Regions from separate parts of the Pseudoalteromonas sp. A22 genome, predicted to be linked through region 1. Evidence: predicted binding sites of a transcription regulator. Region 1 holds the regulator's gene; each other region holds the start of a gene.
The links. Region 1 encodes sigma-54, which starts transcription at its own class of promoters, with help from an activator protein. Its sites were predicted from a motif close to GTTGGCACGNNNNTNGNNT; they were not measured.
Positions count from the first base shown of each region.

Region 2: a site for sigma-54 is predicted at 1,565-1,583, ahead of GSF04_RS18940 (P-II family nitrogen regulator). Genes of this name have one in related genera too.
Region 3: a site for sigma-54 is predicted at 2,273-2,291, ahead of GSF04_RS04570 (LiaF domain-containing protein). Genes of this name have one in related genera too.

Region 1 covers NZ_CP047238.1:3,663,440-3,669,524, forward strand. The annotation lists gene lptA (lipopolysaccharide transport periplasmic protein LptA) at 1-303, shown strand, start outside; gene lptB (LPS export ABC transporter ATP-binding protein) at 303-1,028, shown strand; gene GSF04_RS21440 (RNA polymerase factor sigma-54) at 1,075-2,574, shown strand; gene hpf (ribosome hibernation promoting factor) at 2,604-2,891, shown strand; gene ptsN (PTS IIA-like nitrogen regulatory protein PtsN) at 2,893-3,351, shown strand; gene rapZ (RNase adapter RapZ) at 3,344-4,210, shown strand; gene GSF04_RS21460 (HPr family phosphocarrier protein) at 4,211-4,480, shown strand; gene mgtE (magnesium transporter) at 5,003-6,085, shown strand, end outside.
Region 2 covers NZ_CP047238.1:3,114,216-3,120,300, reverse strand. The annotation lists gene GSF04_RS18945 (diguanylate cyclase) at 206-1,435, shown strand; gene GSF04_RS18940 (P-II family nitrogen regulator) at 1,625-1,963, shown strand; gene GSF04_RS18935 (ammonium transporter) at 1,977-3,206, shown strand; gene mrcB (penicillin-binding protein 1B) at 3,368-5,689, shown strand; gene GSF04_RS18925 (methyl-accepting chemotaxis protein) at 5,733-6,085, opposite strand, start outside.
Region 3 covers NZ_CP047237.1:1,125,799-1,131,883, reverse strand. The annotation lists gene GSF04_RS04575 (M3 family metallopeptidase) at 1-1,497, shown strand, start outside; gene GSF04_RS04570 (LiaF domain-containing protein) at 1,560-2,237, opposite strand; gene GSF04_RS04565 (manganese efflux pump MntP family protein) at 2,686-3,249, opposite strand; yybP-ykoY riboswitch at 3,286-3,427, opposite strand; gene GSF04_RS04560 (nitrilase-related carbon-nitrogen hydrolase) at 3,499-4,218, opposite strand; gene GSF04_RS04555 (alpha-ketoglutarate-dependent dioxygenase AlkB) at 4,226-4,828, opposite strand; gene GSF04_RS04550 (ATP-binding protein) at 4,876-6,085, opposite strand, start outside.

The DNA of each region.
Region 1 (6,085 bases):
GTTGCAACTGGCAGCCCAGCTATTTTCAGCGAACGTCAACCTGATGGTAATTTGCTAGAAGCCAAAGCAAACGAAATTCGTTACGACGTTGCGAAAGGCACCTTAGTCATTTCTGGCGATGCGGAAATCAATCAAACTGGGCAAAAAATCAATGCGCAAGTCATCACCTATGACATTGAAAAGCAATTGATCAGTGCTGAGCGCTCAGACCAAGAAGATTCTCGGGTAAGAACCATCCTTGTTCCTGTTGATGACAAAAAAAACGCAAAAGATAAAAAAGCGCAGGAAGAAGGTAACAATTAATGAGCGAGCTCAAAGCAACTGGTCTAGCAAAGAGTTATAAAGGTCGTGAAGTCGTCAAAAATGTTGGCTTAAGTGTTAAGGCTGGCAGCATTGTAGGCTTATTAGGACCAAATGGTGCAGGTAAAACCACTACGTTCTACATGATTGTAGGGTTAGTACCAAGCGACAAAGGTTTTATTCAGATTGATGATGAAGATATCACTTTGCTACCGATGCACAGCCGCGCGCGACTTGGTATTGGCTATCTACCGCAAGAGTCTTCAATCTTTAGAAAACTCACGGTCTATCAAAATTTGATGGCGATTTTAGAAACTCGAAAAGACTTATCTAAAGTTGAGAGAGAAGCTGAACTCAATGAGTTACTGGATGAGTTTAATATTCAACACATCCGTGACTCACAGGGCATGGCATTATCGGGAGGCGAAAGAAGACGCGTAGAGATTGCTCGCGCTTTAGCCGCTAATCCTAAGTTTATCCTGTTAGATGAACCTTTTGCTGGTGTTGATCCTATTTCGGTGTTAGATATAAAGACAATCATAGAGCACCTAAAAAACCGCGGTATCGGTGTGCTAATCACCGATCATAACGTTAGAGAAACACTGGACGTATGTGAAAAAGCCTACATCGTTTCACATGGTGAGTTAATCGCTGCAGGCACGCCAGAACATGTTTTGGCAGATCAAACCGTAAGAGATGTCTACCTAGGCGAACAATTCAAGCTATAGTTAAGACGTAGTATTAATAACTGTTAAAAAGGATTGTTAGAGATACATGAGGCAATCATTACAGCTGCGCATGGGGCAGCAACTTACAATGACTCCACAACTGCAACAAGCCATTCGCTTGCTGCAGCTTAGTACATTGGATCTGCAACAAGAAATACAAGAAGCATTAGACAGCAATCCATTGTTGGAAGTGGAAGAAGGTGATAATACTGACGGCGAAAACGCTGACCAACACAGCCAAGAAAAAAGTAGTGCTGACGACAATCAAGATTCAAGCGATGAAGCGCAGGTTAGTGACTATGAAATAGACTCAGATACCGCCATGAGCAAAGACACTGTCAGTGATGACCTTGCCATGGATGTCACTTGGGATGAATATATGAGCGCAGCACCCGCTGCAAGTTCAGGCCCACTTCCTGATGACGATAATGTTTATCAAGGGGAAACCTCTGAATCTCTCCACGACTATCTCATGTGGCAACTTGAGCTGACACCATTTAGTCCAACAGATAGAGCGATTGCGATTGCGATTATTGAAGCGGTCGACCTGTCAGGCATTTTAACACTGTCTTGCGAAGACATTTTAGAAAGCATTAATGACGAGAGTAGCGAAGAGCCTATTGAGCTGGATGAAGTCGAAGCCGTGCTCAAACGTATTCAACTTTTCGATCCTGTCGGTATCGCAGCGCGTAGTTTACAAGAATGCTTGTGTATTCAGCTAAATCAGTTCGCTCCGGATACGCCATGGATTGCCGAAACAAAAATGATTCTGACAGAGCATATCGACTTGCTTGCCAGCCGTGACTATCGAACTTTGGCAAAGAAAACGCGCCTTAAAGAAGCCGATCTCAAAGAGGTCATGACGTTAATTCATAGCCTTAACCCAAAACCAGCGGCAAGCATTATTCATGAAGAGCCTGAATATGTGATCCCTGACGTATCGGTGAAAAAAGTAAAAGGTCGTTGGGTCGTAGAGCTAAATCCTGATGCTATGCCTAAAATAAGAGTAAACGACCATTACGCTGCGATGTCTAGAACAGCGAAATCCAGTACGGATAGTCAGTTTATTCGCTCACATTTACAAGAAGCAAAGTGGTTTATTAAAAGCTTAGAAAGCCGAAATGATACATTATTAAAAGTTACCAATTGCATTGTGCAACAACAACAGGCATTCTTTGAACATGGCCCCGAAGCAATGCGCCCTATGGTGCTAAATGATGTTGCTGAAATGGTTGAGATGCATGAGTCCACAATTTCCCGTGTGACAACACAAAAATACATGCATACACCTCGGGGAATATTTGAGCTGAAGTATTTCTTCTCTAGCCATGTAAGTACAGAAAATGGAGGTGAGTGCTCCTCTACAGCAATTAGAGCACTTATCAAAAAGCTGATAGCTGCAGAAAATACCGCTAAGCCATTGAGTGACAGCAAAATTGCAGATATTTTAGCTGAGCAAGGAATTAAGGTAGCGAGACGCACGATTGCAAAATATCGTGAATCCCTAGCCATTCCACCGTCAAATCAGCGTAAAAGCTTGATATAAGACGTAAAACCCAAGAAGGAAAAATGCTTATGCAACTAAATCTAACTGGTCGCCATGTAGAAATTACTGACTCATTAAGAGACTATGTCACCAACAAGTTTGCGAAGCTAGAAAGGCACTTTGATCATATCAATAACGTGCATGTGATCCTTGATGTCGAGAAACTAGTACAAAAAGCAGAAGCAACATTACACGTAAACGGCGGCGAGCTATTTGCATCAACAGAGCATCAAGATATGTATGCCGCAATTGATGGCCTTATCGACAAGCTAGATCGTCAAGTTATTAAACACAAAGAGAAGCTCACTCGACACTAAGATGAAATTAAGTGAATTAGTGAACAAGGACTGCAGTAAAGCTGCGGTCCTTTTTAATAGCAAAAAACGTATTTTAGAATACATCAGCGAACTGGCTCATAGCCAAATTCCAAATACCAGTCAGCATGCTATCTTGGACGCTTTAATGGCGCGAGAGAAATTAGGCAGCACAGGGATCGGTAAAGGCATTGCCATTCCCCATGGTCGACTTGAAGGTTTGGATAAAATCCTTGCAATGGTGCTTGTCAGCGAGCAAGGGATCCAGTTTGAAGCCATAGATAAGCAGCCTGTCGATATTTTTGTCGCGTTCATCGTACCCGAAGGTGATAATCAACAGCACCTGAAGACCTTAGCGGCGATTGCTGATACACTCAAAGACAAGTCTTTTTGCAAAATGCTTAGACAAGCAAAAAGTGACGATGAGTTATATGCAGTGATCCAAGGTGAACTTGATGAGTGATGAAGAAAAAGGACTCGAGCTTATCATTATCAGTGGCCGCTCAGGCTCTGGTAAATCTGTAGCGCTTCGAGTATTGGAAGACTTAGGCTACTATTGTGTAGATAACATTCCGGTCAATTTGCTGCCGTCTTTAGTCCGCAGCGTTTCGGACAATTATAATAAAATAGCAGTCAGTATTGATGTCAGAAACTTACCTAAAGAACAGGACGAGTTTAATGACATTCTTGAATACTTACCAGGCTTTGCCAAACCTACCCTGTTTTATTTAGACAGTGACGATCAAACCCTGATAAAACGCTTCTCAGAAACACGCCGTTTGCACCCTCTTTCACTGCATAATCTTCCACTAGATGTTGCAATAAAGAAAGAACGGGAATTGTTAGACGTATTGATCACTCGCGCCGATTTTCTCATTGATACTACAGGCCTGAGCGTTCATCAACTTGCAGAAGATATCCGCGAAAAAATCTTAGGTAAAAAAGACAAACAACTCATTATTACCTTTGAATCTTTCGGCTTTAAACACGGTATCCCAAAACAAGCGGATTACGTTTTTGATGCGCGCTTTTTGCCCAACCCACATTGGGAGCCTGAGCTTAAGCCGCTAACTGGCCTAGATCAGCCAGTCAAAGACTATTTGTCGAGTCACAGCATCGTGCAAAAGTTTACTTGGCAGATCCAAACCTTTGTACAAACTTGGTTACCACACTTAGAGCGTAACAATCGCAGTTATCTAACGATTGCAATAGGATGTACAGGTGGGCAACATCGCTCGGTATATTTAGCGCAAACCATTGGTGAGCGTTTTGCTAAAACCCATCCCAACGTCAAAATTCGCCACCGTGAGCAAGAGGGTTAAATGTTAGAAGATACGTTTTTAATCCAGAACAAGCTTGGTCTGCACGCTAGAGCAGCGACGGTTCTTGCACAATTAGCAACCCAATTTGATGCCGAAGTGACCTTATATCAAGGAGACAAAAGTGCAGCTGCTGACAGCGTACTAGCGCTGTTGTTACTTGAAAGCAGCCAAGGGAAAGAAGTCCGAGTGGTTTGTGAAGGTCCTGATGCTCAGTATGCACTAGACGCCATTGGCGGACTAATAGAAAATAAATTTAATGAATCCGAGTAACTTGGGCTACTAGCACCAAAATAGCACTAAGGTCTGATTCATTTAGTCCCTGCTAATCTCCCCCTCCGTAACCAGACTGGTCTAATACCAATTAGTCTTAATACTTACTCAATTTGAAGGAGCAAACCTGACGCTAACTGTGTTAAAAATTTCTCATTTAGAACAACTAAATAGCAAAATTTTCGCCGTGTTATCGACAAGGTTTTCTCGCTTAAAAATAGATCACTTAATTAATCGAATTGGTATAATAAGTCTCTCATAATTAAGCGTAAACCTTGGTAGTTCCCAATAAACTGAGTTACACTGTAATACCAATTTAGGTTTCTCTCGTGCAGTAAAGCGAGTTGCCGAGAAAATCCTACTTTATCGTTGCGTACACCTTTAACGTGTATTAACGATAACAACCCACCAGCAGAAACAACACGAATAAAATTCAAATTAAGAAATTGATTTCTGCGATAAAATAAATGAATAGGGTTAACTTAATCACGTTAGCCAACACTATTATCAAAAAGGATGCCTATGCCTGAAGTATTTGAACAAGACTACACACTGGAACAACTCCAAAAGGTAACTAAAGCCTTAAACAGTGGTCAGTTTGTTCAAGTTAGGCGTATGCTCGCAGAAACAGCTCCTTGTGATACAGCACTGCTTTTAGAATCATCCCCTCATAAAGTTCGCTCTATGCTGTGGCAGCTCGTTGACCCAGATATCCAAGGGGATGTCTTAGAGGAACTGTCAGAGGACGTAAGACTTGGGATCATCGCCCAGATGGAGCCGGAGCTAATTGCTGCCGCTACAGAAGACATGGACGACGATGACCTTGGTGATGTCCTAAGAAGCCTGCCTGATACCGTCTACCAAGACGTTATCGGTGCGATGGATAGCCAAGATAGAGAACGTGCGACACAAGCATTGTCCTACAAGGAACACTCGGCCGGTGCGCTAATGAGCACCGACACGGTCACTATTCGACCCGATGTTACCTTAGAAGTTGTATTTAGATATCTACGTCTTAAAGGCGAATTGCCAGACGGTACGGACGAGTTGTATGTAGTTGATAAAGACAACTGCTTTTTAGGCACGCTGCCTGTCAATACCTTATTAACTAAGTCTCCTGACAGTATGGTTCGAGACTTGATGGATGAAGATAAGGAAACGATCCCTATCTCCATGGATGAGTCTGAAGTGGCGCAGCTTTTTGAGCGTCACAACTGGATCTCGGCTCCTGTAGTTGACGATAACGCCCATTTGCTTGGTCGTGTCACCATTGATGACGTTGTTGACGTCATCCGTGAAGATGCTGAGCACAGCTTGTTAAGTATGGCAGGTCTTGAAGATGAAGAAGACACCTTTGCGCCAGTTCTAAAAAGTAGCCAGCGCCGCTCTATTTGGCTTGGAATTAACCTGTTAACCGCCTTAATGGCAGCGTTTGTTGCAAGCTTCTTCGAAGGTACTCTGGATATTTTACCTATTCTCGCGGTGTTAAATGGCATAGTACCAAGTATGGGCGGCGTTGCCGGTAGCCAAACGCTAACCCTAGTGATTCGTGGTATTGCCCTTGGCCATATTAACCAGACTAACCAAAAGTTTTTAATGGGTAAA
Region 2 (6,085 bases), 550 kb from region 1:
GACAAACTCAACAAAAAAAACGGCAGGTTTGAAAGTAGGCTGTTGTAACCTCGTTTATCGAAAAGTAACGAATTTGAGCCGATTTGGTTTTTTTTAGTGCAAAATTCGCGTATATTTAGTACTTTATTATGTAGTAATAAAGTATTTAGCCCCGTTAAATTCTTGTTTCACTGCGCTTCTCGTTGTACTTAAGAGATCTCAATCCATGCAAAGAATTTTAATTGTTGAAGACAGTAAAGTCGTACAACAGGTATTGCGACACCTTGCTGCTCAGCATCTAGATGTCGAAATCGATTTTGCTTGGTCCCTCAAGGAAAGTAAGGACTTCTTAGCACAGCACCAATATACATTGGCGCTGGTAGATTTAACGCTGCCCGATGCGATGGACGCAGAGGTCGTGCAGCTCACGCTCAGCCACAAAATTCCTACCGTGGTGCTGACCTCAAAAATAGATGAATATAGCCGCCAGCAAATGCTTGAAATGGGCGTGGTGGATTATGTGATTAAAGACAACCGTGATTCATACCTATACGCGGTCAAGTTAGCATCTAGACTGTTGAGAAACCAAGGTTGCAAGGCGCTGATCGCCGATGATTCTGTGATCAGTCGAGCTGTAATGAAGCAGATGCTTGAAAAGCAATTATTTACAGTGCTTGAGGCGCAAGATGGCGAACAGGCATTGGAGATGTTGTTATCTGACCATGAAATTAAATTGCTGCTGACAGACTTTGCGATGCCGACGATGGATGGCTTTGAGTTGGTGAAATCCGTTCGTAATAGTCGTGGGCGAGATGAGTTGGCGATTATTGGTCTGTCTGGCGCTGGAAGTCATGGTTTGTCAGCAAAGTTTATCAAATACGGCGCCAATGACTTTTTGGCAAAACCTTTTATGAGTGAAGAGTTTCATTGCCGCATCATGCAGACGATGGAGCAGCTCAATTTGATTGCAGAAATCAAAGAATATGCCCATCGAGACTATTTAACAGGACTTTATAATCGCCGTTATTTCTGTCAGCAAGCAGAGCGTTTAATCAAGAACAAACCGAGTCAGCATATATTGGCATTGTTAGACCTCGATCATTTTAAATCTATTAATGATCAATATGGTCATGAAAGCGGTGATGATGTACTTAAACAAGTTGCTGATTTACTGCGTAGTGCATTTGGTCACTACATTGTCGCACGTATTGGTGGGGAAGAGTTTGCTTTGCTTATTCCAAGCTCAGATATGAAGATGGCAAAGCACATGCTAGAAGACTTTAGAGAGCGCCTTGCGCAGCAAGCATTCAAAATTCCTGAGGGTAAGCATTATTGCACCATCAGTATTGGCCTCGCGGCTTGCCAATCAAAGAGTCTAAGCGAAGTAATGCGCAAGGCGGATAAAGCGCTCTACAAAGCGAAGGACAAACAACGAAATTGCGTTATCGCGCATTAGCTTTTCGTTATTTGGGTGCTTATGCACCAACTCAGTTCAGACTTAATATCAATGCACCTAGATGGTGCATTTTTTATGCGTGAAATTCCACTTCTCACTTTAATTCATTGTTAATTAAGGAATAAAAAATTTGGCATAAAGGTTGGATTACTACATACAACAGGATCAACTGTCCTAAGGGGACTCAGCATGAAAATGATAAGTGCAATAATAAAACCATTTAAACTGGATGAGGTACGTGAAGCGTTAGCCGATCTGGGGATTGAAGGCATGACGGTTGTTGACGTTAAAGGGTTTGGGCGTCAGCGCGGCCATACCGAACTGTATCGCGGTGCAGAATATCAAGTCGATTTCATTCCAAAAATAAAAATAGAAATTGCGACGTTAAGCGAAAACGCCGAGCGTGTTGTGGAAACGGTTACAAAGGCTGCGTTCACTGGAAAAATTGGTGATGGAAAAATCTTTGTTTACGACTTAGACCAAGTTGTTCGGATCCGTACCGGCGAACTTGATGAAGAAGCCATTTAAGGGGAGCCAAGCAATGGAAAATACAATAATAGAACTAAAATTTTCATTAAATACCTTTTACTTTTTGATCTCTGGCGTCTTAGTTATGTGGATGGCAGCCGGATTCGCTATGCTTGAAGCGGGATTAGTACGCTCAAAAAATACCACTGAAATCCTTACCAAGAACGTCGCACTGTACGCTATTGCTTGTACTATGTATTTGCTTATTGGTTACAACATCATGTATGTCGATAATGCCGAAGGTGGGGTTTTACCAAGTCTTGGTGCGCTCATTGGCAGTGCTGCTAAGGATGCCGACCATGCACTGCAATCCGACTTTTTCTTCCAAGTGGTATTTGTTGCAACGGCCATGTCAATTGTCTCGGGCGCTGTTGCTGAGCGTATGAAGTTGTGGGCGTTTTTAGCATTTTGTGTGGTGTTAACTGGTTTTATCTACCCATTAGAAGGCTATTGGACGTGGGGCGGTGGTTTCTTATCTGAGCTTGGCTTTGTTGACTTTGCCGGCTCTGCCATTGTGCATGGTGCCGGTGCTGCTGCGGCACTAGCGGGTGTTTTGTTACTTGGTGCGCGCAAAGGAAAATATGGCAAAAATGGTGAGATTTACCCAATTCCTGGTTCCAACATGCCACTGGCTACACTAGGCACCTTTATTTTGTGGATGGGGTGGTTTGGCTTTAACGGTGGCTCTCAGCTGTTCCTTGCCGACAAAGAAAATGCCATCGCGGTCAGCCAAATCATGTTAAATACCAATGCGGCGGCGGCGGCAGGTGCGGTGGCTGCACTGTTGGTGTGTAAATTAATGTGGGGCAAGGCGGATTTAACTATGGTGCTTAATGGTGCACTAGCAGGTCTGGTGACCATTACCGCAGAGCCTGCCTCTCCAACACCTGTACTAGCGCTTATCCTCGGTGCCATAGGTGGTGCATTGGTGGTGTTTAGTATCGTTGCGTTAGATAAGGCAAAAATTGATGATCCTGTCGGTGCTATCTCTGTTCACGGTATATGCGGTGCGCTGGGTGTGATGATGGTGCCATTTTCAAACTCAGACGCTACTTTCCAAGGTCAGGCTGTGGGACTCATCACTATTTTAGGTTTTGTTTTCATTGCTTCTTATATTGTCTGGAGTGTATTGAAAGCGAGCATGGGGATCCGCGTTGGCGAAGAAGAAGAGCTAAGCGGTATGGATCAACATGATTGTGGCGTAGATGCCTATCCTGAGTTCGTGACAGTTCGCGGACAGTAATACCAATTTGGCTCTCGGTCAATATTGTAAAGTTCTCGTTGTCTAAACAAAGTGGGTCCAGTAGGGCTCACTTTTCTTTATAAATATTATTCTACTTTCAGCAGTTGTTAATTTAGGTTACCCTACCATCTTGCGATTCATTTTTTAGTTTTACTTGGGTCATGACGGATAAAAAGAAAAGAACACCTGCCAACAAATCAAACGTCAAAGCGAACACTTCGCGTAAAAACAATACCCAGCAAAACGGTTCTAAGATGCAAAGAATTAAAAGCCGTGTACTGAGCACGTTGTGGTCTTTCTTTTGGAAGGGGACTATTGCGGCGATATTCCTTGTTGCAATCTATATCATCTACTTAGACGCTAAAATAAGCCGGCAGTTTGAGGGTAATAAGTGGGAACTTCCCGTTCAAGTTTATGCCAGATCGATGCAGTTTTTTCCTGATCAGTTCCTTAATGAGGATGAAGTGCTGTGGGAGCTGAAGCGGCTTAACTATTCTCGTGTAAATCGTATCAGCCGTACCGGTCAGTATACCGTTCAAGGTCGTACAATCACCATTCATCGTCGCGCGTTCGAATTCTACGATGGCCCAGAAACAGCGCGTATTTTTACGCTTAATTTTGCTGGTAAGAAGCTTGCCAATATTGTTGATAATCAAGGTCGGCGTTTAGCTGGGGCTCGCCTAGAACCGGTGCAAATTGCTCGGATCGGCAATGAATCGCGGCAAGACAGAGAATTTGTTCCGTTCGATAAATTCCCTAATATTTTAAAAGAAACGCTGCTGGTGGTAGAAGATAGAGACTTTTACCAACATCATGGTGTTTCTGCGCTGTCTATTTTACGTGCGCTGTATGCCAACATCAAAGCTGGGCGAACTGTGCAAGGTGGCAGTACGCTTACGCAACAGCTCGCAAAGAACTTTTATCTCACCAGAGATCGCACCTTAATCCGCAAGGTGCATGAAGCGTTCATCGCATTGATTTTAGATTTCCGTTACAGCAAAGATGAAATCCTCGAAGCCTATTTAAACGAAGTGTTTTTGGGGCAAGCCTATAATCAAGGCGTTCATGGTATGGGGCTTGCGGCCGATTTTTATTTTGGTAAGCCAGTGGACGAGCTTGAGTTTGACCAAGTCGCTATGCTAGTTGCGATGGTTAAAGGGCCATCTTTTTATAACCCAAGACGCTATCCTGAGCGGGTAATGGAAAGGCGTGATTTAGTCTTGAGGCTAATGGTGGAAAATGGCCTTATCACAACGCCCGAATATCGCGCAGCGCTGGCAAGGCCGATTGATGTACAGCCTTTAAAAGCGAGCCGTATGCAGTCTTATCCTGGATATTTGGAGCTGGTGAATCGCGAGTTAAAGAAACTGGTGCCTGATGATGACATTGTCGACTCTGGAATTCGGATTTTTACCTATCTCGATTTACAAAAGCAAACGGCGATGGAAGATGCCGTTAAAAAGGGCTTACCTTACTTAGAGCGTCGCTTTAAAACGGAAGATTTAGAAACTGCCATGCTGTCAGTTAATGTTGAAAAAGCGGGTGTATCGGCGTTAGTTGCTGGTCGTCAGTTGAAGTTTTCAGGTTTTAATCGGGTATTAGACACCGAGCGTAATATAGGTTCACTGGTCAAGCCCGCTATTTATTTGAGTGCTTTGTCGAATCCAAACTACCATTTGGGCATGCTGCTTGATGACAGCCCCCTTGAAGTGACAGACGGTTCAGGTAAGGTCTGGTCTCCAGAGAACTTTGATCATAAATTCAGAGGCCAAGTGCCAATGTTTGAAGCGTTCAGCAATAGCATCAATATTCCGGCAGTAAACCTTGGTTTGGATGTGGGGGTTAATCGAGTCGCACAAACTTTGAATGACCTTGGTGTCTCTAAGTCGATTCCACTTTATCCTTCTTTATTATTGGGCGCGTTAGAGCTATCTAGTTTTGATATTGCAGAGGCGTACACCACGCTTGCTGCAGATGGTAAGCAGAGCGAGTTGACCAGCGTCATGGCTATCACCGATTCACTGGGTAAGCTGGTATACGAACATCCGGTACAAAAAAGCCAAACGCTAGACAGCGACGCGGTATACATGACGAAATACGGTATGAAACGCGTAACCAAAAAAGGCACAGCAAAGCGTCTCAATCTTCACTTCCCCTCAATTCAACTTGCAGGGAAAACGGGGACGAGTAATGATTTAAGAGACAGCTGGTTTGCAGGTTTTGACCAAAATACGGTCACCGTTGCTTGGATTGGTCGCGATGATAACAAGCCAACGGGATTAACGGGCAGCCAAGGTGCGCTTGAGCTCTATATTCGTTACCTAAAACCACTAAATCCACAAGCGATTGTTGATGAGCGTCCAAAGTCCATTCGCTGGGCGTTTATCAATCCGAAAACGGGTAAGCAGTCGCCTCCGAGTTGTGGTCCTGTATTGCAGCTACCTATTAGAGAGAGCATGTTCGAACCAAGACCTGGATGTTGAACCAAGTCTTGGCTACTAGGGTTTGTTGACCCTAGCACAGTCTCTAAGCTTTAAATTTATCGATTTCTTTATTTAAAGTTTGTGAGAGCTTGCCAAGTTTTTGTGCATCGCTTTGGGTCGCTCTTGCGGAACCCAGAGTATGCTGTGCTAAGTTACTGATCTCAGATGATTCATTCAATGCGTGTTCGGTCGCTTGGGTTTGTTGCTGTACCAGCTGACTGATCAATTTCCCTTGCTCGTCTATGTCTCGCATGCTTTGCTCTGCGTGCTGTAGGACTTCATTAGTATCATTCGCGGCGATAACACTTTGCGCCATATTGTCTTCACTGCTGCGCATTTTGTCTTGCGTGTCTCTGGATGCAGCTTGTAAAGATTGAATAATATTGTGTATTTCTT
Region 3 (6,085 bases), on a different replicon from region 1:
CTCACTAAAGCGCAGTTGTCAGGTTTGCCCGAGTCGTTTGTTGCATCGGCAGCGGCTGCTGCAAAAGCACGCGGCAAGGCGGATATGTATGCGATTACAAACTCTCGCTCTTCAATGGATCCATTTTTAACCTACTCAACAGAGCGTGAGTTACGCGAGAAAGTATGGAACAACTATTATAACCGAGGCAACAACGGTGGTGAGTACGACAACAAAGCGATTATCTCTGACATCTTAACGCTTAGACATGAGCGCGTTAACTTACTGGGTTACGATAATTACGCGCAGTGGCGTCTTGAAGACCGCATGGCGAAAAAGCCTGAAAACGCGATGGCGCTGATGAAAAAAGTGTGGCCAGCAGCAATTGCCCGCGTGAAAGAAGAAGTTGCTGACATGCAAGCGATCGCCGACAAAGAAGGCGCCGATATCACCATCAAGCCATGGGATTACCGTTTCTACGCCGAGAAGGTTCGCCAAGCTAAATATCAATTGGATTCAAACGAAGTTAAAGCTTATTTACAGCTAGATAATCTGCGCGAAGCAATGTTCTATGTTGCAGGCCGTTTGTTTAACTTTGAGTTCACCGAAGTGCCTAAGGGCTCAGTACCAGTGTTCCACCCTGACGTTCGTGTATGGGAAGTAACAGACAAAACCACCGGTGATAATATCGGCCTTTGGTATTTAGACCCGTTCGCACGTAAAGGTAAACGCTCTGGTGCGTGGGCCATATCATATCGTAGCCATACAACATTTGATGGTAAAACAAATGTGCTTAGCTCAAACAACTCCAACTTTGTGAAAGCACCTGAAGGTGAAGCGACCTTAATTTCTTGGTCAGATGCAGAAACCTATTTCCATGAGTTTGGTCACGCGCTGCATGCGCTTTCATCAAACGTGAAGTACCCAAGTTCAAACTCTGGTGTGCGCGACTACACTGAGTTCCAATCTCAGCTATTGGAGCGTTGGTTGGCAACGGACGAAGTGATCAATCGTTACTTAGTTCACTATAAAACAGGCAAACCTATGCCTAAAGCGCTAATCGAGAAAATCAAGAAGTCAGCAACCTTTAACCAAGGTTTCGCGACGACTGAATACCTTGGATCGGCTATCATGGATATGCTTTTCCATACCACAGATCCTGACAAGATTGGCGACCCTGTTGCATTCGAAAAGTCTCAGTTAGGTGCGCTTGGCATGCCGGACGAGGTAGTGATGCGCCATCGTACAACTCACTTTGGTCACGTATTCTCAGGTGAAGGTTATTCAGCGGGTTACTACGGTTACCTGTGGGCTGAGGTATTAACTTCTGATGCAGCAGAAGCGTTTGCTGAAGCGCCAGGTGGCTTCTACGACAAAGACGTTGCACAGCGTTTAGTGGATTACCTATTCTCAGTTCGCAACTCAATGGATCCAGCAGAAGCGTATCGCAAGTTTAGAGGCCGTGACGCTGAAGTTGAGGCGCTAATGCGTGATAGAGGCTTTCCGGTAGAGAAGTAAAAAGTTTACTCTGCTATTTGGATAATAAAAAACCCCTGAACCAAGGGGTTTTTTATTAAGCTTTAGCTTTTGGATTTCGTGCCGTCACCAAATAGGGATTTAAGGCCGTCGGCAAATTGCTTTATTTGCGCTTTCATCGAGCGCTTTACACTAACTTCAATGCTACCCAAAATCATTCTGCCGTGAATATAAATTCGTGGACGCTGTTTCACCTGCCCTGCAGATGCAAGCGTGTTTCTTGTGTTTTCTACTGAACCCATAATATTACGAATATCGGTGACGACATCGACCGTGTCTGGTACAAAAATTTCGTCACTGCCTAAAATGCAATCTATATAAATATGTACTTCAGGGTGACTAAAAATTGCGTTGCTAAAATCTAGTTCCAAGCTGCCAAGGTAGTTTTTTAGGTGGATCTCTTTAGGTACGACCCACTCGCCACTGCGATGGTTGGAACTAAGTATAGAGGTAATGCTTATTGCCTCAGCACCATCTACGCTGGAGGTAAATTTTGGACCCAAACGAGCGGCTTTTTCGCTGTGATATCTTGCATCCGACTTGAGCGGTAAATCAGCACTAAGTGCTGCAATTTGTTCTTGTTCGTTCAGATCGTATGCTTTATCCAATCGTCTCTCGAATGCATCAGCCGAAAGCTCACCGTGGCTGTAATTTAGAATTAACTGGTCAATCACCTCTTCCCTGACGGATTCGAGAGGTCTATCTTTTAATGGTACAGACATATGGTTGGTTCCGTTCTCTTGATTTGTGGTTAGAGTAGCAACAACCAAGCCAATATTAAATTACATATAAAACAAATGGTTAGTATTTTGTAATATCAACTTACTCTATTTATTTGCTAATATTTAGTTATACAAAATAGTATTTGGTCAAAATTACCACTATTAGATGGCAGGTAACGCAGTAGCGCAGGTGTAGTTTGATATTGTCAGTCACTTTGCTATGGTAGTAGGTGTTCGCAAAACAACCAAAGGAGATTAGTTATGGCGAAGAAAGGCGATGTTAAAGCGCTTAAAAAAGAGCTGAAAGCGCGTAAAGCAAAGATTGAAAAGCATGAAGCGAAAATCAAAAAGCTGAAAAAAGCGATTAAAAAGGCTTAAAAGCCATTAGCCCTAACGCAAAGGGATAAGTAAGCGAGCGGTAAATATACCGCTCTTTTTGCAAGTCAGATTAAATCGAAAGATGGCTATATAGCAACCAAGTTCCCACACAGATTAAGGTCAACCCACCAAAGGTTTCAGCTCGACTACCAAGAAACTTTCCTGCCGAATGCCCAATCATCACCCCAATTGTTACCATCATGGTGGTGGCAAGGCCAATGAGCGCAGCGGCGAGCCATATATTCACATCAACAAATGCGAGACTGACACCGACAGCCATTGCATCAATGCTAGTGCCAAACGCTGTGATAATGGTTTTTAACCAAGGCTGCTTTGCGTGTTGCGTTGGTGCATCGTCATCACCCTTAAGGCTCTCATAAATTATATGAGCGCCAAGTCCTAACAATAAGATAAACGCAATCCAATGATCCCAAGCCTCGACATAGCCAGCTGCAGATTGTCCTATTAACCAGCCAATTAGCGGTGTACTGGCTTCAATAATCCCAAAAATAAGGCCGATTTTTATGGCTTCGGTAAGCCGAGGTGATTTTAGGCTGGCGCCTTTACCGATTGCCGCGGCAAACGCATCGGTAGACATGGCGTATGCTAACAGTAGCAGGGTGACGAAATTCATTTACATTGCTCCGGTCGGGCGATTTGAGTCCACGATACATCCACACGCCCGACCACAGGCATGGATATATCGATGGTCTCGCCAACCGAGAGGTGTCCGCACCATGGCATTTTGGCCAATTATGTTGATACGAACTCTTCCGAGCATTGGAAGCAGGCTACTCCCCAACGAGTTGCGATAATATCAAGAATTGCAGTGGATGCAAAACCAAAATTGAGCAGCTCCTGACGGTGATAATTCTCGTTACCTTTATGACGGGGCAAAGCAGTCTATTTCGGTTGTGATAAGCTGCTCCTTTGCATCACCGAGTATAAGTACCTCGCCATTAGGGTTCACAAGAAGGCTTTGGCCGATAAATTGAATTCCCGTGCCATTGCTGTGGTCCATTCCTAGGCGATTGGCTGAAATAATATGGACTTTATACTTCTTGGCTTGTTTTATTATGGTATCAAGGCTGTCTTCGCCACAATAATTTGAAGGGTTCACAATGAGCTGTACGCCCTGCTCGGTGAGTTGCATCAGCCCCTCTTCAAACCAGATGTCGTAACATAATAAAATACCCACTTTAATACCCATTACTTCGTGCACTTTGAATGCATTACCTGATTGAAAAAAGCGCTTATCGGGCGGTGCTAAAAAAACCTTACGATGTACGCCAACAATCCCTTCTGGACCCACTATAGCCGCACTATTAAAGTGCTCACAGCCTGCCTTCTCAATGATGCCAGCGATGATAGTACCGTGTTGTTGTTGTGCGATAGATTGAAGCAGGCTGATAGTCGTGCTGTCGGATAACTCCTCTGCCATTTCCTCCATATGAGTATGGCAAAGAAAGAGGCTACCTGAAGTACATAATTCGGGTAAGACGATGAGATCAAAGTCAGCCTTTGATAAGGTTTTTTCTATGGTTGTCCAGTTGCATTGAGGGTCGCCATAGTTGACTGCAAATTGATAAAACCCCACTTTCATCGTTCACCTACGTAATATTGGGCCAAGCAAACTGCCTAAAGGTCAGATTGAATCTAGCACCAATCTCTTTAGGTGCAGGAGGTACGGCATGTTGGAACTGCGTTTGAAAGCCATTTCCCATGATGAATAACGAACCGTCTTCTAGCTGCTGTTCAAATTGCTCATCGGGATTTTCTTGATGACGAACTTGAAACAAGCGCTCGGCACCTAAGCTCAGAGAAGCGATAACATTAGTTGGCCCAAATGCGGACAGATCACTGTGAAAGTCCATATACTCCTCACCATCTGGATAAAAAATACAGACACAGACGCTAAATTCGATACCTATTTGAGTCTGTAATCGCTGCTGTATTGATGCAATCAAATCAGGCCAAGTTTGGCGTCTACCATGATAGCTAGGAAATACCGCTGGATCTTCGAGCCTTGGCTCTACAAACATCATTTTCCAGGGTCTAATCTCTGTATTTTCACCGTTAGGCAAGGTGATGATTTCAGGCTGAGATAAATCACAGTGCTTGATTAACCACTGATACAGTGAGTGGCTTTCTGCCTTGGTAAGAAACGCTGGAATATACTCTGCCTCGGCGTTATCGATAAGTGGAAGTTTCATGACTAATTCCTTGTTGTTGCTATTTTTCTTTAACAAAAAGAACAGCACTAAAGCAAGACACTAAAGCAGCTCCCTTTTCCTACTTCAGAGGTTGCGCTGATCCGCCCTTTGTGGCGATGGATAATTTGTTGGCTGAGTGCAAGTCCAATTCCTGAGCCATGAGGTTTTGTGGTAAAAAATGGTACGAATATTTTATCAAGTGCGCTGGGTTCTATTCCTTCCCCGTTATCAGCGACGTTGATCTCACATTTGCCGTAGCGATTAATCGTTGCTGATACAGTCACTACTTTTTCTTGGTTGTTATGTTTCATGGCATCTTTGGCGTTATTTAGTAGATTGAGCAGCACTTGTTCTATCATCTTTCTATCAACATTAATGCTCAGCGCAGCGGGCGTCACGTCAAAGTGTAGAGTGATATTGGCGTCCCTAAAGTCGCGTTTTATCAGCGGTGTAATGTCGTCAAATAAAGTCTGTACCGCAAGCGGTTGGAGGTCAAGTTCAGGAATATGCGTGAGCTTTCTGTAGTTATCAATAAAGCCAAGTAAAGACTGGCTTCTAATACCAATTGCTTGCAGGCTTTGTAGGTAGTCTTCAACGAGCTCTTGGTCTGTCACCGCTTCAGCTAGCTGATTATTGGTGATATTAACTAGCGTATTGGAGAGTGAATAAATCGGTGCGACGGAGTTTCCTATTTCATGGATAAGCACGCGGATCAGCTTTTGCCAAGATTCGATTTGGGTGCTCTCTAGCTGCTCTGAAATCGCGGTGAAAAGCCAAAGTTGGTACTGATTGCCTTGATTGGAAAACGTAAAATATTTAAATAGTAAGTCTTTGGCGATGTGACTACCTACTTTGGCCTGTTCAAGCTCTGGGTGTGCTGCAAGTAGTGAGTGTCCAGACTCTGCGCCGCGAATATCCAACAATTGCTTTGCGCTGTTATTACAAATCAAAATGGTGTGGCCATTTTTGATAAGGATCAGACCTGCTTCTATGTGTTGCAGCATGGTTTCGTATGTGGTGATGAGCTCTGTCTGCTTAGTTTTATCTTGCTGAGCTTTCTGAATAAGCTCGTTACAGGTTGTAAGTGCTTGCTTACTTATTGGGTGCTTATTATCAATTCTAAAGCTGCCATCTTGATACTTGAGCGCAGTAAACACCTCTTCGAATTGTTGTTTTTGTCTTTTCAGTGTGGCAATAGACAGCACTGTGAATAGCACTGCAATCGCAATGGATAACCCACTAAACAAAAAGACGTAG